Regions from separate parts of the Paenibacillus puldeungensis genome, predicted to be linked through region 1. Evidence: riboswitches for the same ligand, from Rfam matches in the RefSeq annotation. Region 1 holds a riboswitch; each other region holds the start of a gene.
The links. A riboswitch is a leader RNA that binds a small molecule or an ion and turns the genes downstream of it on or off. The one in region 1 is predicted to bind glycine.
Positions count from the first base shown of each region.

Region 2: it holds a riboswitch for glycine, as region 1 does, so the genes downstream of both, sdaAB (L-serine ammonia-lyase, iron-sulfur-dependent subunit beta) here and gcvT (glycine cleavage system aminomethyltransferase GcvT) in region 1, are expected to answer to the same signal.
Region 3: it holds a riboswitch for glycine, as region 1 does, so the genes downstream of both, ACFQ3W_RS08935 (amino acid permease) here and gcvT (glycine cleavage system aminomethyltransferase GcvT) in region 1, are expected to answer to the same signal.

Region 1 covers NZ_JBHTLM010000020.1:62,426-72,583, forward strand. The annotation lists gene ACFQ3W_RS21180 (undecaprenyl-diphosphate phosphatase) at 1-289, shown strand, start outside; gene gcvPB (aminomethyl-transferring glycine dehydrogenase subunit GcvPB) at 781-2,277, opposite strand; gene gcvPA (aminomethyl-transferring glycine dehydrogenase subunit GcvPA) at 2,274-3,629, opposite strand; gene gcvT (glycine cleavage system aminomethyltransferase GcvT) at 3,644-4,771, opposite strand; glycine riboswitch at 4,900-5,007, opposite strand; glycine riboswitch at 5,011-5,113, opposite strand; gene gcvH (glycine cleavage system protein GcvH) at 5,370-5,765, shown strand; gene mtnB (methylthioribulose 1-phosphate dehydratase) at 5,902-6,558, opposite strand; gene proC (pyrroline-5-carboxylate reductase) at 6,619-7,479, opposite strand; gene ACFQ3W_RS21215 (glutamate-5-semialdehyde dehydrogenase) at 7,511-8,758, opposite strand; gene proB (glutamate 5-kinase) at 8,802-9,908, opposite strand.
Region 2 covers NZ_JBHTLM010000001.1:433,430-443,587, forward strand. The annotation lists gene ACFQ3W_RS01855 (S8 family serine peptidase) at 1-4,633, opposite strand, end outside; glycine riboswitch at 5,180-5,288, shown strand; gene sdaAB (L-serine ammonia-lyase, iron-sulfur-dependent subunit beta) at 5,503-6,168, shown strand; gene sdaAA (L-serine ammonia-lyase, iron-sulfur-dependent, subunit alpha) at 6,237-7,118, shown strand; gene ACFQ3W_RS01870 (response regulator transcription factor) at 7,535-8,224, shown strand; gene ACFQ3W_RS01875 (sensor histidine kinase) at 8,221-9,252, shown strand; gene ACFQ3W_RS01880 (ABC transporter ATP-binding protein) at 9,361-10,056, shown strand; gene ACFQ3W_RS01885 (ABC transporter permease) at 10,053-10,158, shown strand, end outside.
Region 3 covers NZ_JBHTLM010000005.1:79,773-89,930, forward strand. The annotation lists gene ACFQ3W_RS08930 (TMEM175 family protein) at 1-464, opposite strand, end outside; gene ACFQ3W_RS08935 (amino acid permease) at 572-1,981, opposite strand; glycine riboswitch at 2,142-2,222, opposite strand; gene helD (RNA polymerase recycling motor HelD) at 2,523-4,940, opposite strand; gene ACFQ3W_RS08945 (hypothetical protein) at 5,166-5,372, opposite strand; gene ACFQ3W_RS08950 (histidine kinase N-terminal 7TM domain-containing diguanylate cyclase) at 5,429-7,183, opposite strand; gene ACFQ3W_RS08955 (helix-turn-helix domain-containing protein) at 7,320-8,360, shown strand; gene ACFQ3W_RS08960 (MFS transporter) at 8,469-9,668, opposite strand; gene ACFQ3W_RS08965 (TetR/AcrR family transcriptional regulator) at 9,858-10,158, shown strand, end outside.

The DNA.
Region 1 (10,158 bases):
GATTTCCGGCGGGGTATTGATGGGAGTAAGCCACCGGGCGGCGGCCGACTTTACCTTCATTATGGCCGTACCGATTATGGTCGGGGCGAGTGGCATTTCTTTATTTAAGAACCTGCAATATTTCACCCCAGAGGCGCTGCCATTCTTTATCGCCGGGTTCATTAGCGCCTTTGTCTTTGCACTGCTCTCGATCCGCTTTTTCCTGAAGCTGATCAATCGCATCAAATTGGTGCCGTTTGCGGTGTACCGGATTTTGCTGGCTATCGTCATTTGGGTCGTTTACTTTTAAAAGAGGGGCTGGACTAAAGAACTTTTTATGATTAATGAGGAATTGTGGTATCTATTTTCGCTCTCAGGTATAGTAAGCGATCAGTAAATGTGTAGATTAACTAGTGAAAAACGGGGTATTGACAGGACTCTTAATGATGGATAAATTCACTAGTTGCATTTTATACAGTTAAATAGTTCCTTTTTGGCAGCATCGAGCATTTAGCTGCAGAAAGTGCAGCTATTAGAGGTGAAATGACCCTATACAGCCAAATTGCACCAACTTAAATGTACATAATGCAGCTAAAATCAAAAAGTCCACAAGCTGCCCGGATATAGCTGCACATAATACATTTAATACGTATGGTAGGGGGGAGAACAGAAGAGATGGGAGGTATGGGGTGAAAAACGGTGGGACCCCCATACCTTTCCTTCTCCATGCGCTAACGTACGTGGTTCACCTTAACGAAACCGTCCAAAGAATTTTTTGAACGGTTTTTTCATTTGAGAAGGCTACCCGCAGGTGCAGCTCAGCACCGGTTTTCTCGCGGCTCCGGTTTCGTCTAAACGGGTCACTGGAGTAGTATAAGGAGCATTTAGCAAAATGTCCGGGTGCTCCTCTGCTTCCTTCACGATCCTGATCATCACGTCGATGAAGGCGTCGAGCGTCTCCTTGCTTTCCGTTTCCGTTGGCTCAATCATTATACATTCCTCTACATTCAGGGGAAAATAGATGGTCGGCGGATGGTATCCGAAATCAAGGAGTCTCTTCGCCACATCAAGTGTGCGGATACCGTATTTAGCGAGTCCCTTGCCGGACATGACGAATTCATGCTTACATAATTCCGGGTAAGGCAGGTCGAAATACGGGGCTAGCCGGTGCATCATATAATTGGCGTTCAGTACAGCGTCCTCTGACACCTGACGTAATCCTTGCGGACCTAGACTGCGGATATAGGTGTAGGCGCGGACGAGAATCCCGAAATTGCCATAAAAAGCTTTCACCCTACCGATGGAGCTGGTCGAAGTGCTTGGATTTTCCCCGTGGCTGCCGCGGATCGCGTAGCGTCCCGATTCCTCCTTGATCACTGTCGGCTCGGGGAGGAAAGGCTTAAGCAACTCCTTCACACCGACCGGGCCAGCGCCAGGGCCGCCGCCGCCATGCGGTGTGCTCATCGTTTTGTGCAGGTTTAGATGGACGACATCAAAGCCCATATCGCCCGGGCGCGTAATTCCCATGATCGCATTGGAATTGGCCCCGTCATAATAAAGCAACCCCCCGGCAGTATGCACAATTTCGGCGATCTGGACAATGTCTTCCTCGAACAGGCCAATCGTGTTCGGGTTCGTGAGCATAAGCGCCGCCGTATCGCTACCGACGGAGGCTCGCAGCGCGTCAAGATCTACCATGCCGCGCGCGGTGGAGGGGATGGTTACCGTCTCGAAGCCAGCGACGGAAGAACTGGCTGGATTCGTTCCGTGCGAGGAATCCGGCACGATTACTTTAGTCCGGTTCTCCCCGCGGCTTTCATGGTAGGCGCGGATCATCATCAGGCCCGTCCATTCCCCGTGGGCTCCGGCCGCCGGCTGCAGGCTAACCTCGTCCATCCCGGTAATACCGGCAAGGTCTTCCTGTAGACGGTACATTAGCTCCAATGCTCCTTGCAGGCTATCCTCAGGCTGATAAGGATGGATTTTAGAGAAGCCGGGGTACCGGGCTACATCTTCGTTGATTTTCGGATTGTACTTCATCGTACAAGAGCCGAGCGGGTAAAAGCCGTTGTCTACGCCGAAATTACGGCGCGACAGACCGGTATAATGGCGAATTACATCGACTTCGTAAACCTCGGGGAAGGCGGGGGCTTCGCCGCGCAGCCGGCCGGCTGGTATCAGCTGCTCCTTAGGAACGACAGGAACGTCGCATTCCGGAAGAGAATAGGCAATCCTGCCCGGGCGGCTTCGTTCAAAAATCAGCAGGCTATCTTCTTTAGCTCCGTTCATTTCATTCATAACGATTCCTCCAATAGGCTTGCGAATTGGTCAATCTCCGCTTTCGTTCGTTTTTCGGTGACAGCCACCAGCATATGAGCGGAAAGCTCCGAGTAGCTACGGCCAAGCTCATAACCGCCAATAAATCCTGCTTCCAGAAGTCTTGTTTGCAGCTTCTTCATATCGGTATTTTCGGGGAGGTGAATCACGAATTCATTAAAAACAGGTGCATCAAACGCAAGGCTTACTCCCGGAATGGAGGCCAAGCGTTCCTTGGCGTAGTGGCATTTCTGCAAATTGAGCTCAGCTACCTCAGCCATGCCTTGCTTGCCCATAACAGACATATAGACCGAGGCGGTTAACGCCAGTAGAGCCTGATTAGAGCAAATGTTGGAGGTCGCCTTCTCGCGCCGAATATGCTGCTCACGCGCCTGCAGCGTCAGCACGAAGCCGCGCTTGCCGTTTCGATCGACGGTTTGCCCGACGATTCGCCCGGGAATTCGGCGCATATACGCCTCGGATACGGCGAAAAATCCACAGGTAGGGCCGCCAAATGAAGGTGAGATGCCGAGCGGCTGCGCATCACCGACGACGATATCAGCGCCAAGTTTACCGGGAGCTTCAAGGAGCCCTAACGAAAGCGGGTTGCTGCTGACGATCATGAGGCCGCCGTGTTCATGAATCAGCTTCGCCATGCCTTCAATGTCTTCAATTGCACCGAAGAAGTTAGGGTTTTGTACCAGAACGGCTGCGGTATCTTTCGTGACCGCAGCCGTAAGCGCCTCAATGTCCGTCACGCCCTCAGACCAGCCAACCTCTACAATGTCAAGGTTCAGGCCGTGTGCATAGGTTGCCAGCACCTGTCTGGCCTCGGGGTGAACGGTTCGGGAGACGACCAGCTTCTTGCGCCGGGTCGCGGATGCTGCAAGCGATCCTGCCTCGGCGATCGCCGTTGCCCCGTCATACATGCTGGCATTGGCTACTTTTAGCCCTGTCAGCTCACAAATGTACGACTGAAATTCGAAGATTGCCTGAAGCTCGCCTTGGCTGATTTCCGGCTGGTAGGGAGTATAGGCCGTATAAAATTCCGATCTGGAGGTGACATGCCCTATAACGGAAGGAATATGATGGTCATAAATGCCTGCGCCCAAAAAGCTGACATAACGGTCCGTATCGGCATTCCGTGCGGCCAGTATGGACATATGCCGAGTTAGTGCGTATTCGTCAAGCTGCGGAGACACCGGGAGTGTTCCTTGGTAGCGCAGATCATCCGGTATGTCCTTAAACAGCGCATCCACGGAATCCACGCCAATTACAGCCAGCATTTCCTCGCGATCCTGTTCGGTCAGAGGTAGATAACGGTGCTTCAACATAATATTGGCTCCTTTCACCGCTTGGCGGATGAGTTTCGACGATAGAATGGCAGCGGCACAACCTTGGCTTTGAGTCGTTTGCCACGGATTTCAACCTCCAGCTCCGTACCCATCTCTGCAAAGGAGCTATCGATCAGCGCCATGCCCAAACTTTTTTTAAGCGTAGGGGACTGTGTACCAGTTGTTATTTCACCAATAGTAATTTGTGTCTCCCCGGCAATAACAGGGTAATGGGTGCGGGGAATACCGCGGTCAAGCATTTCAAGCCCCACCATTTTGCGGGGCAAGCCTTGTTCATGCATCTCCCAAAGGGCCGTACGTCCCACAAAATCACCCTTAATCCACTTCACAAATCGATCTAGACCCGCCTCCAGCGGAGTAATACTCTGGGATAGTTCTTGGCCGTACAAGGGAAGCGCGGCCTCAAAGCGCAGCGTATCTCTTGCGCCAAGGCCTGCGGGAACGAGTTCGAAGCTTTCTCCGGCCTTCATCAGTACATCCCAAAGCGCCGGGGCATCCACCGCGTTCAAGTACATTTCGAACCCGTCTTCCCCGGTGTAACCGGTTCGGGAGAGGAGAAGCGAAATGCCTCCAACATTGGCTTGAGGCAGGAAACGGAAGGGCTTTAAGCCTGTCAGATCGGCATTGCACACGTTCGATAGAATGGCTGCAGCGTGCGGCCCTTGCAAAGCGAGTAAGGCAGTATCATCAGAGGCATTACGCAGCTCTACGCCCGATTCGGGAAGGTGCTGCTGCAGCCACGCCCAATCCTTGTCGATGTTGGAGGCATTGACGACAAGCATGAACTCGGCTTCGGCCAGCTTATAGACTAGCAGGTCGTCAACGACGCCGCCATTCGGGTAACAAAGCAGTGTATACTGAGCTTTTCCAGGTTCAAGCAACGTTACGTCATTGGTCGTCATTCGCTGCAAAAAGCTCTTCGCCTCCGGACCGGTGCAGTAAAATTCGCCCATATGCGATACGTCAAACAGCGCGGCTCGCTCGCGGGTGGCTTCGTGCTCTTTCTGAATACCGCTGAACTGTACCGGCAGCTCCCAGCCGCCGAAATCGATGCAGCGAACACCCTCGTATTGATGGTAGAGGGGATAGAGCGGCGTTTTTTGCAGATTGTGGTCAGACATTGGATCACCTCAAGTGTAGCCGCTAATGGGCCGTTTTGAATTTTCTTTGTTTACCAGCTAAATTTGAGCATAAAAAAACAGGCCAAAGAAAATATCGTGCATGTTTAAAACATGCGGATTTTCTCGGGCTCTGTCCTTGGTACCTGAGAGTTACCCTGTATAGGTGCTCGGCATAAGGTGTGAAAAACACAGGTTTCCCCTTGGGTGATTCGCGGGATTGCGAATTCTCTCCAGAGATGCGTCCGGCAGAAGTCCTTTTGCCTGAGAGATTCACCGCGGGTGTGCGGCTTGCTCCTTCGGCGTTACAGTGCGGTGCTCCGTAATCTCTCCCTCTGCCCTCAACCGCTGACTACACATCCATTAATACCCAAATCCCGTGAATATGTCAATAAAGTTATCATAAAAATTTTTATTATTTTTAAGATGTATTAAAGGCAGCGTTTACATGATACCGAATCTAGGATTAGTGTTAATAATATTGACATGATAGCTAGATTTGGAATAATCTGAACGTGGAAGTTCTCTTATAGTCAGACATTTCATATTCTACCTGTATTTAATAATTCGGATTACCACCCGAAAAGAGGAGGAGACTGGCGTGGCTAGCGTTATTAGGGAGAATGTTTGGTACAGTGAGGAGCATGAATGGGTGCTTGATTTAGGCGATGGTACGGTAAAAATCGGCATTTCCGACATAGCCCAACACCGGCTTGGTGATATTGTATTCGTTGAGTTGCCGGATCTGGGGCAGGAAGTAGAAGCGGAGGATGGCATCGGGACAATCGAGTCGGTCAAGACGGTGGCTGATTTGTTTACGCCGGTCGGCGGAACGGTGCTCGAAATTAACGGGAAACTGGAGTCGGCCCCCGAGCTTGTGAATGAGGAGCCGTACGACGGTGGCTGGATGGTTCGGATTCGGCTTAAGGAAGACCCAAATGCCGCATTTGCCAAGTTGCTGGATGCGAAGGGGTATGCGGAGTTTATCGAAAAATGATATGTTGGTACGCGCAGACTAGTTTCTCTCAAATAGCAGCACAATAACATTTAAGTCCAAGCTATAGACGACAAAACATAGTAAAAAACCGCTGAAGAGATTCCCTCTTCAGCGGTTTTCCTGTTCACTATTTGGCTTAACGTTTGGGAGGGAGCAGCAGAGAACGGTATAGCACCTCGAAAATAAACTCAAAAGCCTCAAGTCGGTGTTTTGTCTCCAACGCTGTTTTTCCCCAAACGTAAATACCGTGATTTCGCATCAAAAAGCAAGGGACATCCAGGTTTAGTGCCCCGGGGATTTGTTTAGTGATCGATGATATGTCCACGCTATTAGGGAGTATAGGAATACGTAACTGCTCGGATTCCCCAACAATACCTGTACAGAAATCCCTGGTTAGCTCGTTACCCTGTACTGCAACATAGCCTTCGTCACTGTAATAATCACTAAGCACATGATTAAAAACCGTATGGACATGATAAACCGCACCGCAGCCGGTCATTCGATAGATTTTCGCATGAACAGGCGTTTCAGAGCAAGGCTCCAGGTCGGTCGCTTCACAAGGATTCCCTGCAGCATCTACGAACAGATAGCTTTCCGCCGAAATGGGCGATCTGTCCTTCACACGAGAGTTGACCGCAAAATAGAACTCATTCGGGGTAAAACTGCCAACCCGGACTGACAGATTTCCGCTCGAGCCCGGAAACCAGCCGAGTTTGGCCAACTGGTCATTCATGGCTCGCAGCTCCGCAAGAGCTGTTTGCTTTTCCTCCCAACGGATGTCCGCAAACGTCATGTGCGGGGTCCTCCTTTTTGTGCACTCAATCGCTAATTATTTTTGATCATAAATATCATGTTATTTCAGGGCTTCCTTCACGTCATTGCCCATTTCGTGCGAGCGTTCCGTAGCACGGTGCACCGCAGCTTGAACGAGCTCCAGGAAACGCCCCTGATTAAGCACCTCCAGCGCAGCCTGGGTTGATCCGTTCGGCGATGTAATGTCGGCGCGCAGCTTGGACGGCTCCTCGCCGGTTTCCGTCATCATGCAGGCGGCGCCGAGTACAGTCTGTACCGTCAGATCCCTTGCTTGCTCAGGTGTGAGTCCGCCGTCGACGCCTGCGGCGATCATCGCTTCCATCATATAGTAAATATAAGCGGGACCGCAGCCGGAAATACCGGTTAAGATTTCCATTTGTTCTTCCGGAATGACACTTACGGTTCCTACTGCCTCAAACATCGATAACGTTTGGGCTCTTTCAGCTTCAGTTACTTCTTCTGAGAAGGAGATGCCGGTTGCCCCCTGACCGATCGAGCACGACGTATTCGGCATGGTTCGAGCAATTGGGGCTTTAACGCCAAGCAGCGCTTGAATAGTAGAAATCGAAAGCCCGGCAACCATCGAAATGATGAGTTGTCCTTCTTGAAGCAGTGGACCTAGCTGAGTTAGCGCTTCGCCCGCGTCCTTCGGCTTCATAGCGAGTACGATAATGGAGGCGCCTTGCAGGTACGAGCGTTTGGATTCTTCGTGATTGGCGGTCATAACGCCATAACGGTCCGACAAGTAAACGAGCCGTTCCTGGCTTGAGCGGTTGAGCATGGCAATATGATCCGGACTGGCCACTTGTTTATGGATGAGCCCGCGGACGATCGCTTCCGCCATGGAACCGGCGCCATAAAAGCATATTTTTGAAGCGGTCAGAGAATGGTTTAAATTCATTGCAAAAACCTCCTGGTGTATTGGCAGACGTCTACTGCCGAATTTGTCCGTTACCTTGTATGATATATTTGCTAGAGGTCAGAGCCGGCAGCCCCATCGGACCCCGGGCATGCAGCTTTTGCGTACTGATGCCGATCTCTGCGCCAAAGCCAAACTCAAAGCCATCCGTAAAGCGGGTAGAGGCGTTGTGGTATACGGCGGCTGCATCGACCTCTCGCTGGAAGCGTTCCGCATTCCCCGTGTCCTCCGTGACGATGCATTCGGAGTGCTTTGTGCCGAAGCGGCGAATATGTGCGATCGCCTCATCCAGATCGTTAACGATTTTGACGTTCAGGATATAGTCGTTGTACTCCGTGGCATAGTCCTCATCGCTTGCTGGAACAGCCCAAGGTACGAGCTGTCTCGTAGCTTCGCAGCCTCTTAATTCAACGCCTGACTCCTTAAATCGGTTTGCCAAGTCGGTAAAATGCTGAGCCGCAAAGTCCTTGTGCACGAGCAGCGTCTCCATCGCATTGCAAACCGAAGGACGCTGTACTTTGGCGTTCAGCGAAATGGAGGTAGCCATTCTCGGCTGTGCGGAAGCATCGAGAAACGTATGGCAAATGCCGGCGCCGGTTTCAATTACCGGAACGGTGGCATTTTGCACAACATTCTGAATCAGCGAGCTGCCGCCGCGTGGGATAACGACGTCAAGCAGGCCATTCAGCTTGAGCATTTCATCGACGGAAGCGCGGCTGGGGTCCTCGATCAGCTGTACGGCATTCTGCGGGATAGCGGTAGCTGCCAGCGCCTGATGAATGATCTCAATGATTTTACGATTGGAGGAAAGAGCAGAGGAGCCTCCGCGTAGCACGACGGCGTTACCGGTTTTGAGGCAAAGCCCCATCGCGTCCACAGTCACGTTCGGACGCGCTTCGTACACGATGCCGATTACGCCAAGCGGCACACGACGCTTTACAATGTGCAGCCCGTTCGGGCGGTCAATGGTTTCGAGCACATCTCCGACCGGATCAGGCAAATCGGCGATTTGCCTCAGCCCTTCTGCGATACCTTTGATTCGTTCGGGGTTTAAGGCCAAGCGATCGAGCAGAGAAAGAGAAGTTCCGTTCTCCCGTCCGCGCTGCAGGTCCTCCTCATTAGCGGCGATGATTTCTGAACAACCGCTCTCAAGCGCTTTTGCTACGGCTAATAGAGCCTCATTTTTTTGCTCGGTCGTCAAATTATTCAGCACAGATACGACCTTTCCGGCAAGCTCGGCTTTGTGTCTCACTTCACTCATGTCTTAGAACCTCCTTGTTTTTTTGATGATGGTTTTTGGATGACTAAGCTTTTAATGAAATCCATTCATCGCGGTGAATGACTTCCAGTCGGTGCACCGACTCCATTTTTTTAATGACCTCGGTGCTAGGCAGGCCCAGAATGTCTGACATCTGGTCGGCATCATAATTAACAATCCCCCGGCCAAGGACTTCACCAGCTTTATTCACGACCTCCACCACATCACCCGTGTGGAAGTGTCCGGTCGTTTGCTTGACGCCAACCGGCAGGAGGCTTCGGCCTCCGTGAATCAGCGCCTCCTCGGCGCCAGCGTCTACGGTGAGCGTTCCAAATGGAGTGGAGAAGAAGCCAAGCCACTGTTTCTTGCGCGGGAGAGCAGCGCCGTGAGCTTCAAAATAGGTGCCCCGCCCGTCCCCCAGAAGGGCTGCACGTAGCTCACCGGGTTGATCAACCTTGCCTACAAAGACCGGAACGCCTCCTAAAGAAGCGACTTTAGCAGCATCAATTTTGGAGCGCATGCCTCCGGTACCGACGGAAGAGCCGGCTCCTCCGGCAATAGCATAGATGTCGCTAGTGATTTCGGTTACGCGGTTAATCCGGCTAGCAGATGGATCAATACGCGGATCTTTGGTGTAGAGTCCGTCCATGTCCGTCAAAATAATCAGATGATCAGCTTTGATGAGATTTGCAACGAGAGCTGACAGGGTATCATTGTCGCCGAATTTCAACTCGTCTATAGAAACGGTGTCGTTCTCATTGATGATAGGCAGCACGTTTTGCCGCAGCAACTCTTCGATAGCCATACTAGCGTTCCCAGTTCGCTTGCGGTTCTGAAAATCGGAACGGGTGAGCAGCACCTGCGCCGCGGATATGCCGTGTTCGGCCAGTGCTTCACGATAGTTCTGCATAAGCAGTGCCTGCCCTACGGCTGCAGCCGCTTGCTTCTCATGAAGCAGCTTCGGACGTTCGGGGTATCCGATTTCGCGGAAACCGGCCGCAACCGCTCCAGAAGTGACAAGCAGCAGCTGCAGATCAGCCTTCATGAGATTGGCTAGTTCATTTGCATAATATTGAACCGCATCCCGATTCAGTCCTCCTTCCGACGAAGTCAGCGAACTGCTTCCAATTTTTACGACGATACGACGCAGCATCGAGACCACTCCTAACGCATAAATATCTTCTTTAGAAAAACTGACTTAAAAATAAAAAAACCTCCGCCTTTGCATGCAAAGGACGAAAGTTTAACTTCCGCGGTACCACCTTTATTGATGAGGTTATCATCCGACTTGAATGCCCGGTAACAGGGGCGCTGTCCGGCTTGTATCCGGCCGCTCGGGGATAGGGTTCGGAAAGGGCAAGCTTGTAAATTCTTTCAGCCTAAGGAATTTACTCTCTGAGCGC
Region 2 (10,158 bases), on a different contig from region 1:
TAACGAGGATCTCAACGCTCAGTTCATTTACACCAGCATGAAGCTCGGTTGGAATGCTGAACTGTCCGTTCTGCACGGTGCCCGTCCCGGCCGCTTCCGTTCCATTGTAGAGCTTCACGGTAGCGTCATTTGCCGGTGATGTTCCTGTAACCGTGATATTCGTTTGATTCGTTACCGAGCCGGACTTCGGAGAAGTAATCACCGGGGCACCGACTGGATAACGCACTACGGCGCGAATCATGAAGTTGCCTTCTTCTTTAGCTGTCAGGCTCCAAACACCGCTGGCGCGTTGCCAGCTCCGAAGCGCATTTGTACCATTGGTATCAGTGGCCAGACCAGGTGCCGCTGTGCCAGCTTGAGTCTGAATGTAGACGATATAGAAATCGCCTTTAACTGTTACAGGCTCCGGCAATTCAACCGTCGTCCATTGATTGTTGCGAAGCGCTGTGCCATTGAACGGACCGGCTAGCTGGCGTCCTGGCGACCCATCTGGACCGGATGCATCAAATACGGCGTATTGGAAAGCAGTGCCACCTGGTACAGGCCATTCCGTGTTCCAGAACCGGAACGACGCGCCTGTTACTTGGGAAGCCTCGGACTCAGGCGTCATACGAACCGCCCAGGCATTGTTAGCAGCATTGAAGGAGAAAGCATTCTCCGGCGTGCCGTCATCGTATCCGATTTCACCCGGGAAACCGATGAACGGTTTAAGCTGAACCGGGGTTTCTGCTGTGCCATTCCCCGGAACGGTCACTGTCAGCGTTTTGCCGTAATAATCTTTGGCAGCCACGGACAAGGTGTATGTTCCTTCCAGCACCTCCAGCGTAAAGGAGCCGTCTGCACCGCTTTGTTTAGGAGCAATGGTGGCGTCCTCAACGACAGTGACGGTTGCTCCTGCAATGGGTTCACCGCTGCGTTCATCGGTGATGGTTCCGACAATTTGGCCTTTTGGAATTGCCTGTAAGTTAAAGTTAGCTTTTGTATTCACCTTGTCAGAAATAGTGACTGGAAGCGTCTGCGGATAATAGCCATAAGCTTCCGCTTTCAGCGTGAAGTTCCCAGCTGCATGGTTCAGGCTGTAGCGACCTGTAGCTGGATCGGTTTTTACGGAACGTCCCGTTTCGAGGACGGTAACGGTGGCGCTGGCCGGCAGACTGCTGACTCCGATATCATCGGTTTTTGCTGTCGTATCTACCGCTTCGTTAAATTCGCTTTTGCTCGTTTGGGTCAGCTTGAATGCAGGGCCTTGCTCGGCCGGTTTCGATTTGTTTACATCGATTTCGGTGATCATATTCTTGGTAACTGCCTTCTGCGGTGCACTTGCGTTCAGTACTTGAACATTATCGATGTACCAGCCCGCTTTAACCACGCTGCTATCGGAGGTTAAACGGAAACGAACCTGCACTTGCTTTCCGGCATAAGCATCCAGATTGTAATAAACAGGGCTCCATTGTTTGCCGTTTGTGCTATGCGAGAATTTCCCGAGCTCGGTCCAAGTAGCGCCGCCATCAGAGGTCAGTTCCACATATCCATAATCATAACCGCCTTCAATTTCAAACCATTGGTCGAAGGCCAGAGTGACGTTGTTTGCTGTCGCCAGATTGATGACCGGGGACACTAAAGAATAATTTGCGCTGCCCTCGTACGTACCATCGAGGTCCGTTCCCCACACATTCGTTCCGGAGACCGCATTGCTTGGACCTGGGGCTTTAGGAACTCCACGTTCCCATTCATCTTTTGTTCCGCTATGTGTCCAGCCGTTGTCGCTGTCACCTTCAAAGTCATCACTGAACAAGCTGGCAGGTCGCGAGATTGTAAGTGCGACTTCTCTGGATTTCGCGCTTTCGTTGCCGCTATAATCCGTAGCCGTTACTGCATAATGATACGTTGTATCGTTTTGCGTATTTGCATCCGTTAAGGTAGTTGCTGTAGTCGTTCCGATTGCTTCGTAACCCGATCCGGAAGTTGTGGAGCGATATACGGTATACTGCTTCACATCTTCATCGGCGGACGGAGACCAGGACAGAACCGCACTGCCGGCAAAGTTGACAGACCCGGTCAAATCTCCGGGAGCCGCCGGGGCAACCGCATCTGGAGCTTGCAGTGTGATATCGTCAAGGTACCAGCCAGCTTTTTGAACCGAATTGTCGCTAGTCAAATTGAATTGTACATACACGCGCTGGCCAGCAAATGGTCGCAAATCAATGTACTGCGTTTTCCAACCCTCACTCGTTCCTGTGAAGGTGGCATAAGGAGTAAAGGCGTATTGACTGCTTTCTGAGGCGATATACACTGTGCCTTTATCGACATTGTTTTCCAAGTCGTACCATTGTTTGAAGGAGAGCAAAGCTCCTTTCGGACTGTTGGTTAAATCAATCGGCGGTGCAAGCAAGAAGGAATTAGCCGCAGAGGAATAAGTGCCGGTAAGGTTGGTGGCGAACACCTTCTCGCCGGAATGGGCGCTTCCCGGTCCGCTAACCGGTTTGCCCCATGCCCAGGTATTGCCGGTGCCTCCAGTAGTGAAACCGGTGCTGTCCGTTTCAAAGTTTTGTGTGTAGCCAGGCTTTACTCCAGATGAAACCTCCAAGGAGTAAGGTTTGCTATCAAAGCCGTTGTTTCCAAAATCATTGACTCGAATGTAATATTCAAGCCCTGTGGTGCTTAACAGGAACGCAGGAACAGTAGCTTCATAGATACCGTCTTTGCTCGTGCCTGAAACCCGTTTTGTCGGTAAAAGTAGATAATGGCTGTTTCCTTTTTCACGAGCGTAAAACTCTACAGAAGTCACCGCAACGTCGTCGCTCACATGAGCGGTAAGCGTTACGTCAAAGCCTTCATAAACGAAAGCTGGGGAGGTATGCTCGAGTACGGGTTCTTGTAAATCTTCTCCGGCGGTAACTACTTTTCCTGAAACGGTGCCTAAGCCTTGAAGCACGGAGCTCACCGCATCAAAGGCATTGATGATGCCGTGGCCATAACCGTTGTTTGGCGAATTCGGATATTGCGAATCGGTACGCGGCGTAGCCGTGCTAGAAATAATGTCCTCTAATTGATCTACAGTCAAGGAGCTGTTGGCCTGCAGCAGTAGCGCCGCTAGTGCGGTTGTATGCGGGCCGGCCATCGAGGTGCCATTCCAACCGCCTTCATAGATCCCGCCTGGAACGGAGGAACGGATGTTCACACCGGGAGCGGAAACCTCCGGCTTGGTTTCGTTATACGGCGATGGACCGCGAAGAGAGAAATCAGCCAGGTTTCGGTTAATATCGGTCGCGCCTGTGGCATACGATTCGGGATAGTTGGCCGGATTGGCTACGGAGCCGGGACCTCCCGGATTATTCTCATCCACGTTGCCTGCCGAGAATTCAGGAAAAATCTGTGCGTCTCTCCAGGCTTGAACGACGGGGCGATACCATTCGTCAAGTCCTGGCCCCCCACCCCAGGAGTTGTTGACGACATCGGGAGCGAGCTCCGGATGGAGGTTCCCGTTTTTGTCAACCGGGGCCAGCAACCATTGACCGCCGTCCAAAATGATAGCATCGGTCGTGGACGGGTTGAAAATGCGAACTGCAATCCATTTTGCACCGGGCGCTACGCCGATTTGGTTCGAACCGTTTGGTTCTGAACCAACCATAGTTCCCATGGTGTGCGTACCGTGTCCATGGGTGTCGGCCGGCAGCGAAGCGTGGCTGTGCGGATCATACCAGCTTAATTCGGGGTTAACAACATTGCCCGAGGCATCAAACCCGCGCCATTTGGCTCGTAAAGCCGGATGTGTATATTCGACGCCTGTATCGAGATTGGCAACCACAATTCCCGTTCCGTCAATGCCTTTTGACCACACCTCAGGGGCATTGATTTGGGCAATGTTCCACTCGATGCTGTTTGGTTTGGTAACAGCAGGGGCTGAGCCGGCAGCATCTTTCGCTCCGGACTTGTCAGCGGCCGGCGGAGTACTCGGCGTGATCGCCGGGGCTGCAGTGGAGCCGGTCGAAGGAGTTACGGCAGGTTTTGCCGCAGAGCCTGCGGTAGGGGCTACAACGGCAGGGCCTGCCGCACGGGTTGCCGTACCCGATTTTGCTGTGCTTTTATCGATTTCTACCTTATGCAAAAACCGTTCTTCGTTCGGTAAAATTTTCTCTACCTCAGGAAGCAGTGCGATTTGGTCAAGCACCTCTTTCGTGCTTGTCACCGCCATGGCATTTACAATAAAGTAGCTTTTGTATTCTTTTACATCCCCTGATTTTTTCGCCTGCTGTAAGTATTGATCCAAGGAAGATTGCGAACTGGATGCCGTCTCGCGCAAGGCGCTAATGACAGAAGTTCGAGCGTTAAGCTTAGCGGCTGCCGGGGTCACTTTCTCTAGCTTAGCTTTTTGCAGCGAAGCTTTGGCTACAGAAGCCGTATTGGCTTGTTCCTTCATTTTGACGAGATAGGTCACATACTCATCCTGCTTGAACTGCTTCGTTAGCTTGGGATCAATTTTGGCTCCGGCGAGTTGAGGCGAACTTGATTTTAGGCTGATTTTGCCTGAAGAACCGGCGTTGTCGGCATAGGTCGCGGGGGCGAAGGTAAGCACAAGGAGGATCGACATACCGAGTGAGAAACGTTTGCGGAATCGACTAAGATTAATCAACTTTTCCACTCCCTTTACTGGGTTTGATGTTACCTTGAATACATCCTCTTGTGACACAACCCGAATCATTTAACGTTTAATCCGGGCCCTTTCAGGGGAACAAAGCCTTGCGTTATGCTTTTTGCAACCACCTCCTTTAAAGGGTATAGTAAACAGTGTGTAGTTTAGATTTATGTTAAGAGATGAACTGACATGGTGGCAGGGAGTTAGAATAAACATGCAATGGACTGGGTAGTGGATCCAAGATGGCATTCAACTTAACATTGAAAACAACCGGATGGCGATCGAGGTACATGTAGTAAAAGGTTACATGGAGTGAACCTTATTTTCTATAAATCATAAAATAAGGGAGAATATGGAGTTTATAGAATCAGTATATATTGTAAAATTATATTAACAAGTAGCAATTTATGAAAAATATACATTTATTCTCATAAAAATAGGCCATAAGGACCAATATTTTGTGTGTTTAATAAATATATGGTGTTAGCTATATTGACATTTGACCTATTTCATTTTACATTATCATCAAAATGATAAATGCGAATGAGGATTGTGGGAGAGTCCGCACGGCAGGTGTGGCACCGAAGGAGCAAAGGGTCGATTTTGCAAATCGACAGATGAATCTCTCAGGTACAAGGACCATGATCTGACGCCACTCTGGAGAGAGCGATTAGCCACCCAAGAGGTACATGTCCGGGTAGATTCAGGACATTAAACTTTCAGGTAACGGGGACAGAGAAAGGGGCAACATGCCTTTTCTCGTCCCTTTTTTGTGTCAGTTTAGATGAACCTTTGGCTGTAAGGTATGCTGAGGGTATTTTATTCACATAACGTATATTAGTAATGAACAACCGGGAGAGATGACGATGCGATTCAAAAATGTGTTTTCAATTATTGGACCAGCGATGATTGGACCTTCCAGCTCGCATACCGCTGGTGCGGTGCGGATCGGACGGTTTGCCAGACAGTTGCTCGCAGAGACGCCGACTAAAGCGCAAATATGCTTTTACGGTTCGTTTGCCGAGACGTATAAAGGGCATGGAACCGATTTGGCTGTCGTTGGAGGGATTTTGGATTATGCAACGGATGATGAAAGAATCCGCAATTCTTTGGAAATGGCAGAGGAGCTAGGGGTAGACGTTCATTTTTCAACAGGCGTTGTTGCTGGCGCGCATCCGAACACCGTGAAGATCACTCTATTTGCGGGTGAAAAGCGGGTAGAAGTGACGGGGGCGTCCATCGGTGGCGGAACGATCGTAATTCGAAGTATTGACGACTTTGAGGTAAAATGTTCGGGAGAATTGCCGACGCTCGTCATTTCTCACGCGGACCGGCAGGGCGTGCTGGCAGGGATTACCGCACTTTTTAGTCGGGAGAATGTCAATATAGGTTACATCATCACCGATCGAAAAGGGAGAACTGGGGAGGCGTTGACCGTCGTGGAGGCGGACATGGTCATTCCGGAGTCGTTAGTTGGAGCGGTCAGCTCGCTGGCTCATGTAAGCCGGGTTGTCATGATTAATCTCACCTGATTTACAGGTTAAGGTACAGAAATACGGCTAAGTTTTTGGTTTGACATTGATGAAAGGAGCGAATCCAGATGCGGTTTCGCAATTTACAAGAGCTAATCGACTTGTGCGACAAGGAGTCCAAGACGATCTCGCAAATCATGCTGCAGGATCAAGCGGAGGAAACGGGTCAATCGATTAATGAGATCATGGCCGCGATGACAGAATATTATCAAATCATGAAGACGGCGGTACACAAAGGCCTGACCGAAAATATCACGTCGACCAGCGGATTAACAGGGGGCGATGCGAAAAAGGTGGAGGAATACCGCCGGAACGCGGAGCCGTCGGTGGGCGATATCGCCTGTCAGGCTATGGCGTACGCCCTGTCGGTATCTGAGGTAAACGCCTCGATGGGGCGGATCGTCGCCACGCCGACCGCAGGCTCCTGCGGCATCATCCCGGGCGCTTTCGTCAGCGCCCAAGAGCGCTTTGGTTGGGACGATGAGCATATGGTTCACGGCTTATTCTGCGCCGGAGCCATCGGTTATGTGATTGCCAACAATTCCTTCATTTCCGGAGCAGAAGGCGGCTGCCAGGCGGAAGTTGGCTCGGCGATCGGCATGGCTGCCGGAGCGATGGTGGAGCTGCGCGAGGGAACGCCGGAACAAGCGGTTCATGCGGTTGGGCTGGCGCTCAAAAATACGCTTGGTCTTATCTGCGATCCGGTTGGCGGCTTGGTCGAAATTCCCTGCATCGTACGCAACGGGTTCGGGGCAGTGAATGCGCTCGCTGCCGCCGACATGGCGCTGGCCGGCGTGCGGAGTGCTATTCCGTCCGACGAGGTCATCGACGTGATGCTTGAGGTAGGCTCCGCCATGCCAAGCCGGCATCGGGAGACTGCACAGGGCGGACTGGCTCAAACGCCGACCGGCCGTAAAATCATGAAAGAGCTGAGAGAGCGGAAAAAGTAAACCTTATAATAATTTAGACACTCTAATTGCTCTATCAGATGGCCCTCTTTTTTTCAAAAGAGGGCCAATTTTTTTAACCTCCTAGAATGTATAATTTCTATAATCGTCAATCGTCGAAGTTACTAATTGCATTTTGTACAGCTAAACATGGGCATACCCGGAGTCTGCAGCATTTAGGTGCAGAAAGTGCAGCTAAAAGAAGCAAAATAACCCCCTCAAGCCGAATTGACCCGTTTTAGCTGTAGGTAATGCAGTTAAAAAACCAAAGTCCGGAATTTTCCCGGAAATAGCTGTACGAAATACATTTAGTTTGTAGATGTTATAAGATCCAAAGTAACGAATCTATTACTCTATCAAAGCCTAATTAGGTATAATGATTCCGATTGAGCAGTTGCTTGGAAGGAAGGTCGGCATACATGACAACTATTCTTATTGTCGAAGACGATATCAGTTTGAATAAAGGAATTGCCCTGACTCTGGCCCAGGACGGGATTACGATTGAGCAGGTCTATGACCTGGCCTCAGCCGAGAATAGATTCAATGCAGGAGGCATCGATTTGGTTGTCCTTGACATCAATTTACCGGATGGGAGCGGCCTTGATTTTTGCGAAAAGATACGGAGGGTGTCCAGAGTCCCTGTTATTTTTTTGACGGCCAATGATTTGGAATCGGATATTGTCATGGGGTTTGAGCTTGGGGGAGACGACTATATTACTAAACCGTTCAGTTTAATGGTGCTGCGGTCCCGGGTGATGGCCGTGCTGCGCCGGAGCGATCCTTCCCATGAAGACAAGCTGACGATTGGCTCGATGACATTTGACTTTGGCAAGATGGAATTTCGCAAGCAGGGACAAAGCATCAATTTGAGCAAAACCGAACAGAAGCTGCTCAAGATGCTGGTGAGCAACCGGGGGCAAATTTTGACGAGAGAGCAGCTCATTAATGCGGTGTGGGTGAATGAGGCCGATTTTGTGGAGGAGAACGCATTAACCGTGACTGTAAAAAGACTGCGTGCCAAGATTGAAGATGATCCGTCAGCACCAAATTATATCAAAACCGTTTACGGCTTGGGTTATATTTGGGCCGAGGAAGGGCCTTGCCAATGAGAAAAGACGGCAATCTTAGCTATAATCGATTTCTCGTCATTAATGCGGCTATATTCTTCGTGCTAGTTGTCGTATATTCCGGGATTATGCTGTATATGACCGCCTATGATAGTAAAGCTGCGTGGATTTCCTTCGCGTTTATCGTCGTATCAGGATTGCTCGGCGGAGCTATGTTTTGGATGCTGAAGCGAAAGATCGGACACATGATCGAGACGGTGGACCATATAGTCGATGGGGCGATTAGCGGGGAGCAGCGACTTACGGGGTATACGGAGACAAACATTTCATCTCTCGAGAATAAGGTGATTCGGTACATCAATCTGGCTAAAACACGTGAAACGAGCATGGGGGCCGAAAAAAGCAAAATCAAGGCGCTGATTTCAGATATCTCCCATCAAACGAAAACGCCGCTTTCCAATATCATTTTGTACAGTGGACTGCTTGAGGAAGGTCCGCTTCAGAACGAGGAAGCCCGTCAATATGCTGCGCAGATCAAAGCGCAATCTGTAAAGCTAGATTGGCTAATTCAATCGCTGATCAAAATGTCTCGCTTGGAAACGGGCGTAATTTCGACCCATGCCGTCAAGCTGCCGATCATTCGCACCATTACGGGAGCACTGTCCCAAGTTTACAGCAAGGCGGAGCGGAAAGGGATCGATATTAGCATTTCATGTGAGGAAAGTCTTCAGGCGAATCATGATCCGAAGTGGACCGGAGAGGCGCTGGTGAATCTGCTGGAGAACGCTGTGAAGTACAGTGAAACCGGAGGTAGGATTCGAATTGCGGCTCAGGCGGGTGAAATATTCATACGTATCGATATTGCCGATACTGGCATCGGGATCGACGAAAGCGAATGGAACGATATTTTTAAGCGTTTCTACCGGAGCAAGCAGGCGGCAAAGTATGATGGCGTTGGCATAGGGCTGTATTTGACCCGGGAAATCATTACCGCTCAAGGGGGATACATTAAAGTTTCCTCCAAGATAGGAGAAGGATCGGTGTTTTCCGTGTTTTTGCCAGCAATTTAAGGAATGTGTCAGAAGTGTTATTATTCGGACACCGGGATGTCAGATTGGTTTGCTACATTAGGTCTGTACAAGAGGTACAGACTTTTTATTTTTTGGGAGGTGGGCTTCATGCCGATCCTGCAAATCGAGAATTTGAAGAAATATTATGGGCGAGACGAAGCTGTTGTTAAGGCGCTGGATGGGGTTTCCCTAAATGTGGAGCAGGGTGAATTCGTTGCGATAGTCGGGACGAGCGGGAGTGGAAAAAGCACCCTGCTACATATGCTGGGCGGGCTCGATCGGGCGACGGAAGGCAAGGTGTATGTGGACGGAAATGATATTTTCAGCATGAATGATGAAAAGCTGACGATTTTTCGCCGCAGATCGGTCGGTTTCGTATTTCAAAGCTACAATCTGATCCCGATTCTTAATGTTTATGAAAATATCGTGCTCCCCATCGAGCTGGACGGAGCCGAGGTGGACAAGCCGTACGTTGACCAGGTCATTGGAGCGCTAGGGCTTACAGATAAGGTCGATTCCTTGCCCTCCAATCTGTCTGGGGGCCAGCAGCAGCGGGTGGCGATCGCCAGAGCGCTTGCGACCAAGCCTTCAATAGTGCTTGCGGATGAACCTACTGGAAACTTGGACAGCAAGACGAGCCAGGAAGTGATGATCCTGATGAAGCAAATGAGCGAAAAATTCAATCAGACCATCGTGATGATTACCCACAATGAAGAAATTGCGCAAACGGCCGACAGGGTTATCCGGATTGAGGACGGCAAAATTGTGAGCCGCTCGGGTGCTGCCGGAGGGAAATCGGAATGATATCCACGAATAATCGAAAACCGATTGCCCGGATCGCCAGCCGTAGCCTCAAAACGAACCGCGCGCGGAATCTTTTTATCATCTGTGCCATCATTTTGACAA
Region 3 (10,158 bases), on a different contig from region 1:
ATCAGATAGAGCAACATGGAAAGCTTGCCTTTGACGTCCCTGCCCATGACGACCACAAAGTCTGAATCGGAGGAATGCTGTTTTAGAATTTCGTACTGCAGCCGCATATACGAAACAGCCGCTAACAACAACACGATACCGTATAACGCCGCAGGCGTCGCGGAGAAGTTGCTTTCTCCGATCCAAGCCGTAGAAAATGGGATCAGAGATAGCGAGAATAGCAATAACAAATTTATCCACATCAGTTTTCCATTTATGGTACGAACCGTGTGAAGAAGATGATGATGGTTATTCCAATAGATCCCAACATACACAAAGCTGACCGCATAGCTGAGGAACTTGGGCACCAGGCCAACCAACGAACTCCAGCTATGGCCCTCTGGAACTTTCAATTCCAGCACCATAATGGTAATGATAATGGCAAGAACGCCATCGCTGAACGCTTCCATACGATTCGCCTTCAACACATTCATTCCTTTCTTGGAAGGATTTTGGAATGTGTAGCTTTCGACGTAAGTTGTGAAATCCCTTCTTCTACAGCATAAGTTTCTTAGGTAAACGTCAATCTGATTTAATGAATAACCGGGGGCGGGGCATCAACTGATTGTTGCTTCTGCACGGGTACTTTGCTGCTTGCTTCCTTTTTTCTGCGATTCACCGAATACAAGGCAAATAATAGAATGAACCATAGAGGTGTCAGCAATAGGGCAGGACGTGTGTCTTTCGCAAAAAGCATAATGATCAGAATGATAGCAAACAACGCCAGGACAACATAATTAACGAAAGGTGTAAATGGTGCTTTGAATTTAGACGTTGCATGTAATTCCGGCTTTGTTTTCTTATACCGTAAATGGCAAACCAGAACGATACCCCAAACCCAAATGAAACAAATGGCGCTAATGGTGGTCACGATCCCAAAAGCCTGCTCCGGAATAAGCTTACTCAACAGAGCTCCCACGGACAGAACAATCGTCGAGATCAATAACGCATTACTTGGTACATGATTTTTGTTCAGCTTTGCAAAGCTGGATGGGGCCTGATCATTTTTTCCTAAATTATAGAGAATTCGGCTCGTTGAAAACATCCCGCTGTTACAAGCAGATGCGGCGGAGGTTAATACGACAAAGTTAATAATGCCCGCAGCAATTGGAATCCCGACTAAACTAAACGTTTTAACAAAAGGACTTTCTGATGCACTCAGCCCGGTCCATGGGTTAATGCATAACAGCGCGATAATTGCACCCACGTAGAAGAATAGGATTCTTAAAGGAATTTTATTAATCGCCGAGGGGATATTTTTTTCCGGATTGGATGTTTCCGCTGCCGATACACCGACCAACTCCACACCGACAAAGGCAAACACAACCATTTGGAAGGAAAGCAGGAAGCCTGAAATGCCGTTAGGAAATAGTCCGCCATGCCCCCAAATATTTTTAAGCGTAACCGCTCCGGCATCTGTCTTGAATCCAATCACCAGCAAAACAACCCCAATAGCGATCAAGGCAAGAATGGTCACTACCTTAATTAAAGCAAACCAGAATTCCAGTTCCCCAAAATTCTTTACGGTTAAGAGATTGAGTCCCAATAAGACGACTAAGCAGACGATGGCGGGTACCCACTGCGGGATATCAAACCAATACTGCACGTAAACCCCCACTGCAATAACGTCGGCCATCGCCGTCATAATCCAGCAAAACCAATAGGTCCATCCGGTTACGAATGCGGCCCGCGGTCCAAGATAGTCTTCGGCAATATCTGTAAAGGATTGATAACCTGCTTTAGATAGCAGAAGTTCTCCAAGCGCTCTCATCACGAAAAAAACGGCGATCCCTATAATTAAATAAGCGAAGATGATGGATGGTCCTGCCTGTTGTATAGCTTTCCCTGATCCTAAAAATAGTCCGGTACCAATGGTACCTCCAATCGCTATAAGCTGAACATGCCGATTTTCTAACTCCCTCTTTAACTCTTGTTGTGCCAAGCCTAGCTCCCCCTTAAATCATTTAATTTTTCATGTGAAACAATGAACTTAATAAAAGCCAATAAAAAAAGAGATTGGATGCGCTCCAATCTCCTGGTCATAAAGAATAATAAATAATAAATGGTATTCTAACGATTGCCAGAATAGCAAATAAATTATTCAGTACCCTCCTGTCCTTTTGCCTGAGATTGTGAACCCTTCGGCGCCGCGATTTTCCCGCGGTCTCTCCAGAAGCTGCTCCTGCTATAGTGTGATCCATAGCGATCATAGCTGCTAAGTATTAAGTTTTGATTGGTGATCAACTTTCAATTTTTTTCAATACTAATCCTAGTTAAATGTTTTGTCAACGACAATTAATTCCACTAAGCTCGAAGCTCGCCGAAGTAATTCTGGTATGGGCTAACCCTTGCCAGCACCTCGTCTACCTTGTGCATACGTTCCTCCAGGCTTCCCCGGAGCGTTATATAGGGAATCCGCCGCTCTTTCAAACCCGCAATAATTTGCTACTGGTTGTCTGCCTATAGCACAGCGCCTTAATGACTCACTGTCTTACCTCATACAAAGACGTATCCAACACCTCAATGAATCGCGTCCATTCTCCTGTTGCGTATAGCAGCAGCCGATGCATCGCACGCGTGCATGCCGTATAAAAGAGTTTGCGCTCACTTTCCCGATGATACATCCGAGAAGAAGCATCATAGATCAGAACGGCGTCGAATTCAACGCCCTTCGCGAGATACGCGGGAATGACCAGCGTCCCCTTCTCGAAGGTAGGCGTCTGTTTCGTAACAAGCCGCAAGGGAGGGCATCCCTGTGCGATCAAGAGGTCGTAGGCTTCGCTGCTTTCGGCGGCCGTTTTCGTGATGACGGCGATGGAGGCATAGCCTGCCGCTTGCAGAGCCGCGAGATCCTCTGCGATTCGCGCTACCAGCTGCTCATCACTGCCCGCCTTGGAGAGGAGCGGCTTCTTCCCGCTTCTTTCGAAGGGCACGATCTCCTTGCCGCCTGGCAGGAGCGACTTCGTAAACTCCACGATCTCGCGGGTCGATCGATAACTGCGGACAAGACGAATCAGTCTGGTGTCCGACTCGCCGTAAAGCCGGATGAGCGGCGAATCAGCCCCGTATAGCTCCGTAGCCTGCGTGAAGATGGCCTGCCCGAAATCGCCGAGTACTGTCATACGCGCTCGAGGGAACAGCTTTTTCAGAAATTCATATTGAAACATCGAATAGTCCTGACCCTCATCGATGAAGATATGCCGCACCTCCGTATTCGTCCGAACGCCCTCGATGAGCTCTTTTAAATACAAGAAAGGTGTCGCATCCTCATAAAATAGTTCAAGCTGGCCTAGCTTACCTTTGGTTTGCTCGCAAATGTCCGGCCAATGCTCCGGAACCTCGGTTTCCTTCGTCATTGCCACATAATCGTCCTTATTGCCGAACAGCTGGGCGTACAGTCCAACCATATCCAGGAACAACATCTTCTTCACGCTTCGCTTGAGCGGCTTAAAATGTTCCCTCACGATCATACGGCGCAGCAGTTCTTCTTCCCGTTCTGCATAATCGAAGTCGCCTTCGTCCCGCCGGCTCTTGCCCTGCAGGAGCTCTTGAACCTCTTCATATTGTTCGGCGAAGTCAAAGACACCTCTCTCCTTGTGCAGCTCTTTATAGGCGGCAGCATACTGCTCCTTGTCGAGGTAATTCATCTCCTCCTGCACCCAGACCTCCTCCCGCTCCTTGCGCTCCAGCCGGGCCACTTCCTTTAGCAGCCACTCTTGCAGCATGGCCACGCGATTGGCCAAACGGATCGAACGGTCATAACCGTAAAACTGGGCTTCCATTTGTTGTACAGTGATCAAATCGCGGTCCCGAAAGCGGATGCTGTTAAATCGCATGCCCTCCTGTCCTAACCACTCCGCATAATTCCGAAGAGCTTGAAGAAACGCTACGGATGCTTTATATTCAATCCCATTCAACCGGGCTTCATACTCTCGCGTGGATTGTTCTGTCAGCACGTATTCGATTTGATCGAACGGGTCCTCCGGGCGAAGTGCCGTTCCAAGCCCGTACTCAAGATATTCCTGAAAGGTCGTCTGCTGCATATTTTCCTCACCGAGCTCGGGAAGAACGGTGGATACATAGCTGTTGAACATCGGATTCGGCGAGAAAAGAACGATTTGGTCAGCCTTGAGCCGCTCCCGGTGTTTGTACAGCAAGTACGCCACCCGCTGCAGCGCCGCAGAGGTCTTCCCGCTGCCGGCCGCCCCTTGTACAATGAGCATCCGGCTGTTGTCATCGCGAATAATGGCATTTTGCTCTTTTTGGATGGTCGCCACGATGCTCTTCATCTGAGAGTCCCCACCCCTGCCGAGCACCTGCTGCAGCAATTCGTCGCCGATCGTTAAGCTCGTGTCAAACACGTTTTGAAGCTCGCCCTCACGGATCTGGTATTGTCGTTTCAACTCCATCGTCCCTGAAACGCGTCCACCCGGCGTATCATACACGGCTGCTCCCGGAGAATAGTCGTAGTACATGCTCGCAATAGGCGTCCGCCAGTCATAAATGAGAAAATTCATGCCATCCGAGTCAACGAAAGAAGATACGCCGATGTAAACCTGCTCGCTGAACCCCAGACCATCCTCAAGGAAGTCGATACGCCCGAAATAGGGGGACTGTAGCAGGCGGTTCATGCTTTTCCATTGCTGCATACGCAGCCGATAGCTGCGCTCCCGTTCCGACAGCAAGGCCTCTTGCTGCTTAATACTGTAGAAGGTCTCCTCAAAATCCTCGTCAGTGCTCGTGTTAACGGTCACTTCTTCCCAGAATCGCTTACGGATATCCCCCGCCTGATTCCGCAGTCCGTCCACCTCCGGCTCGAGCTCGGCGATTCTCGCTTGCAGCTTCTCTATCACCTGATCCAGCCGCTCCTGTTCTTGCTTCCAATCCTTCTCGTTGATCATTTTCCTGAACACGCTCCATCCCGTTAAATTCTGAAGAAAAATGAACGTTTGACAAATCGCAATGCCATGTGGTATGATTATAGTGAAGATAAGATAGGTAAATTATAACATTTTCCAAAAAATCACGGTGGTTTTCTAATAATACCACAATGTTTCTTTATGCGCAATTTTTTTTAATGGCAATTAAACCCGGCCAATTGGCCGGGTTTTTATTTTATATGCTGTTTATGATTTACGCTTCAATGGCTTATACCACACTTTGGGCCACTCATGCTCCTTGCCCGCCGTCTTTTCGAGCAATCGCTTATCAACGGAAGGATTCCTCCGGTTCAGCGTACTTCGTTCCACCAGGCTCAACTTGGGCTGATAGGAAATTTCGGAACTTGCATATTCCTGCCCTAGTATTTTGTCGTAGGTATTCTGTAAGAGCATTTCTTTCTCGTATGGGGTATTCGCATTTAAATCCGGTTTGGATAAGAGAATGGTAGTCAGGTTAGGTCTGCACATTCGACTCGATTGCGTCCATTTTGCTTGGCTTGATAAAGTGCCTTATCTACGGCAGCAAATAGTTGGTTTAAGTACCCTTCCAGATCGTCCGGTTCCTGCTCATGATCAAAATCCTCAATGGATATAATCCCCATGCTTATCGTTATGGAGACTGGTTCAACCTCATGCTCTACTAAAATGCGGTTCGACTCTACCGAAAATCTCACTCGTTCCGCTAATTGGGTGGCTAACTGGCGCTTTGTATGCGGCAGGTAGATCATGAATTCCTCTCCACCGTACCTGGTTAAAATATCGGTGCTTCGAATGGCATGTTTGACGGTTTGAGCCGTACTATAAAGAACCTGATCCCCTACGACATGTCCATAGCGGTCATTAATCGCTTTAAAGAAATCAATATCAAAGAGTATAAGCGAGAACGGGGTTCTATATTGAATATTTGTGATCACTTCATGTGGCAACAGCTGGGTCAAATAACGGCGATTGTAGCAGTTCGTCAGGCTGTCCGTAAGCGCCATTTCTTTCAATTTCTGATTGGCTACGGATAACTCATTACGAATGCTATCCAGTGATTGATTTCGTTCTTGAAGAATTTTATTCTGCTGATTCACTTCGTTGACAAGATAGCGCTCTTGTGAAATATCCTGAAATGTAATTGTTCGGCCGATTTGCATCAGGTAAGAATCAACAATTGGAGAAACCTGTAGTATAAAATGATGTGCTATATCCCGCTCAATGATGATTTCAATTTGAGCGGAAGTATTTTCCTTGTGATTGTAATGATTCAGAAAGCCTCTACTATTTCCATCTACACGAACAGACCCCAGAAACTTCTCCATGTCAAAATGCTCGCCGAGCTTTAAATCTACAAAGAAACGTAAAGCTTTGTTGACTTCTATAATGGATTCATTCTCGTCCAAGACAAGTATTCCATATGGAATCGTATTGATCACATCCTCATGAGCAATGGAAACAAGATCAAAAACATTGTACCTTTTTATTACGATGACGAAGAATAGAGCAGAAATGAAAATCCCCAAGGAAGTCAAGCCTGGAATGATCGGTAGCCACTTACTTAGGACAACATTAAGAAGCAGGTCACTTAGAGCAAAAGTGGTCAGTACAAATATGCCCCAAAGCGTTAGTTTCACTTGTTTTTTTATGGTTAGTAAGGTTTTGGAAGAATTCAATGCCCGTATCAAAAAGTAGAGGGAAGCAAAAAAGTAGCCTAATAGAATAGCGATGACAACCCAAAACCAAGGGCCATATGCTCTATTTATGTAATCCCCTTGCAGCGGATAAACAAATAAGTTAAACGGATTTATGATCACGCCAGTTGCTGCAGTAAGAGCTGGTATAAACATTAGAAAGAGCCTCTTTTTTCCTAGTCCATCCGTATTTCCGGTTAGAAACATGGTAAGAAGCAGCCAACCGCCCCCGAGCAGAGAGAGTGAGAGAAAAGACAGGTTCACATAAAAAAGCTGTAATTGAGAATCACGTGTCACTTCTACAGCAAATTGGCAAAGTGGCCAAAGCATCATAAAAAAATGGAATAAGAAGTAAACCTTACGCAGGTTTGTAATCGTAACGGTAGCAAATACATATACAAATAAAATGAATAATAGGAGGAATAAATAGAGGTCATACCCTACTGATAAACTCACAATTTTTCTCCTTTTTGCTTCGACTACTGCGATATTGTTGAAAATTTTAGGGAAACAAATTTTATTATACAGCAAAAGGATGTTAGCTAGTTAAAATACATTTTGTAACTGATAAGCTCATCCATTTAACCAGGCGGTCATTGAGGGTTTTTTCAACAAAAAGTACAATGCAATTGACTAGTCGAAATGATAAATAGGGGAGGTTCATCCATTGAACATAGAGATAGGCAGTAAAATAAAAGCACTACGTTTGCAGAAAGAAATGACTCAGGAAGCGCTCGCTGCAAAGCTGAATATGTCGTCCCAAGCTATATCCAAGTGGGAAAACAATGTAACTATGCCTGATATACAACTGCTTCCTAGGCTATCCGTCACTTTAGGTGTCACCATTGATGAGCTGTTTGCATTAACCGATGATACCCATTTAGAACGGATTGAAAATATGATTTACAACGAACATTTCATTTCAAAAGATGATTATCACTATGCTGAACAATTTCTTAAAGAGAAGCTAAATGATGACGGAAAAAGAGCCCAATGCCTCACATTGCTAGCCGAATTGCACCTTCATCGTTCAGAGGAGCACCGGGAACTCGCGTCCCACTACGCAAAGGATGCACTGATGTTAACCCCTTACAAAAAAGCTAATCATAACGCTTTGCGGGATGCCGAGAATGGAGTCATTTTGGACTGGAACTTCTCAAATCACCATAAGCTGATAGAGTTCTATAATAATTTCGTGTCAAATCATCCGGATTACTGGCGAGGTTATGTATGGCTTATGAACTGCTTGATTGCAGATGGCAGGTGTGCTGAGGCCAGGGTGGTTCTGGAAAGACTGAATCAAGTATATTCCGGTTACTACATTCAGTTATATGAAGGCTTGATTTGCAAGGAAGAAGGCAACCTTTCTCAGGCACTCGATCTTTGGGATCAGATGACTGAGCTGCAGCCTCAGGATTGGGGAGCATGGACCTCTAGGGGAGACTGTATGGCAAAACTGTGCAAATACGACGAAGCCATTGAATGTTACTCCAAAGGTTACGAGCTGCAGCCAAGGCCAAAATATGCGGATGCTTTGATAGCCATTTATCACATCTATGAAATTCAAGGCAAGTATGATAAAGCTATTGAAAAGCTTGAGGAAGTCATAGCGTTATTGGAAAGTGATTGGAAAATCACGGAGGGCAAGACGGTTGACTTTTATAGAGGAGAAATTGAGAATTTAGTGCTGTTGCGGGCAGACAGATGACGCTCTTATCTTGGGAGGCCTGCGGGAAAAAAACTTTTGCAGGGCACCCTCGATAGGTGCCCTGTTTTAACGCTTTATGTCACTTGCTTTCCGATTATAAGCTGCTCATCAAACCTGCTTCTTTTCAGTGGCAAAATAAAGTATCGCAACGATCGGGAAAGCTATTCCAATCCATAACGCCGCACCCCATCCCCCCGTGGCATATATCCATCCCCCAATTGCGGATCCGATGGCACCGCCAAAAAAGAAAATAGCCATAAAAAGCCCATTTAGACGACTTCGAATTTCCGGACTCAGCGAGAAGAGCGCACGTTGTCCAAGCACAAGATTTGCGGATACACCGGCGTCCAATAATATGGCTGAAACGACGAGAATAGTTATTCCGGTGTATGAACCAGTATGGATCATAAGCGGCAACAACATCGAAATGACGACTGTTGCGAGTGCAATCCCCGTTCCGGGTTTAGTCCAGCCGCGGTCGGCCAACCGTCCAGCCACAGGCGCAGCTATTGCACCCGCGACTCCGACAAGCGCAAACAATGCAATGTCTTTCTGCGAGAAATGAAAGATCGGGCTGGATAACAGCAACGGAGCTGTTGTCCAAAACAAGCTAAAAGTCGCAAACACACATGCATGATATGCAGCCCGACGGCGTAAGATCGGGGTTGTTCGCAGCAAATGCCACATCGAACCGAGTAAAGCTGTATAGTGTGTGTCCGTCGAAGGTTTTCTTGCAGGGAGCACCTTTGACAGTACCATAGCCAAAATAATAATAGCTGCAGCAGACAAAGCGAATACGGCATGCCAGCCAAAGAAGTCGGCTACCAGACTCGACAAGGGACGCGAGAGCATGATTCCAAGCAGCAAACCACTCATGACATTGCCGACAACGCGGCCACGTGATGATTCAGATGCAAGGTATGACGCAAAAGGCACGAGTACTTGAGCAGCAACCGATCCTAAACCGATGACAAATGAAGCCGCTAAGAATGGAACAGCATGTTTCGACACCGCCGTGATGGCAAGGGCAACCCCTGTGAGAAGCAAAGATACGACAACCAACCTACGATTTTCGACGATATCTCCCATAGGTACGATAAATAACAAGCCGACTACATAACCAATCTGCGTTAACGTCACGATAAAGCCGGAAGTGTTTGCAGACAGCCCGATTGAAGAACTGATGACCCCAACCAAGGGCTGCGCATAGTAAAGATTAGCTACAATGATCCCGCATGCGGTAGCCAGAAGTAGGGTTAACCATGTCGGGATATTTTTCTCGATGATTTGTTTTTTTAAAACCGTCATATTAAGCAACTCCTTTTAATTTAAATACTGAACGTATAGTTTATAAACTTTATATTTCAAATAATATACTGTACGTTTAGTTTTGTAAATAGGTGAAGATCGCTTTATTTTTTATTCATTATTGGTATACTGAACGTATAGTTTATTTTTAACGGTTGAGAGATGTACTAACGAAAGGTGACGATGACGATGAATGGCAAACGAGGCAGGCCACGTAATGTAGAAGCGCAAAAGTCTATCCTTGCCGCATCTTATGAATTGTTGTTGGAAAATGGCTTTCAGGCCGTCACGGTCGACAAAATTGCCGATCGTGCCCAAGTTAGCAAGGCCACGATTTATAAATGGTGGCCGAACAAGGCTGCCGTGGTAATGGATAGTTTTCTGGATGCCGCCACGGCCAGATTGCCCGTGCCTGATACGGATTCGGCATTTAATGATATTCTTATTCACGCCACGAATTTAGCCCGGTTTTTGACAAGTCGGGAAGGGA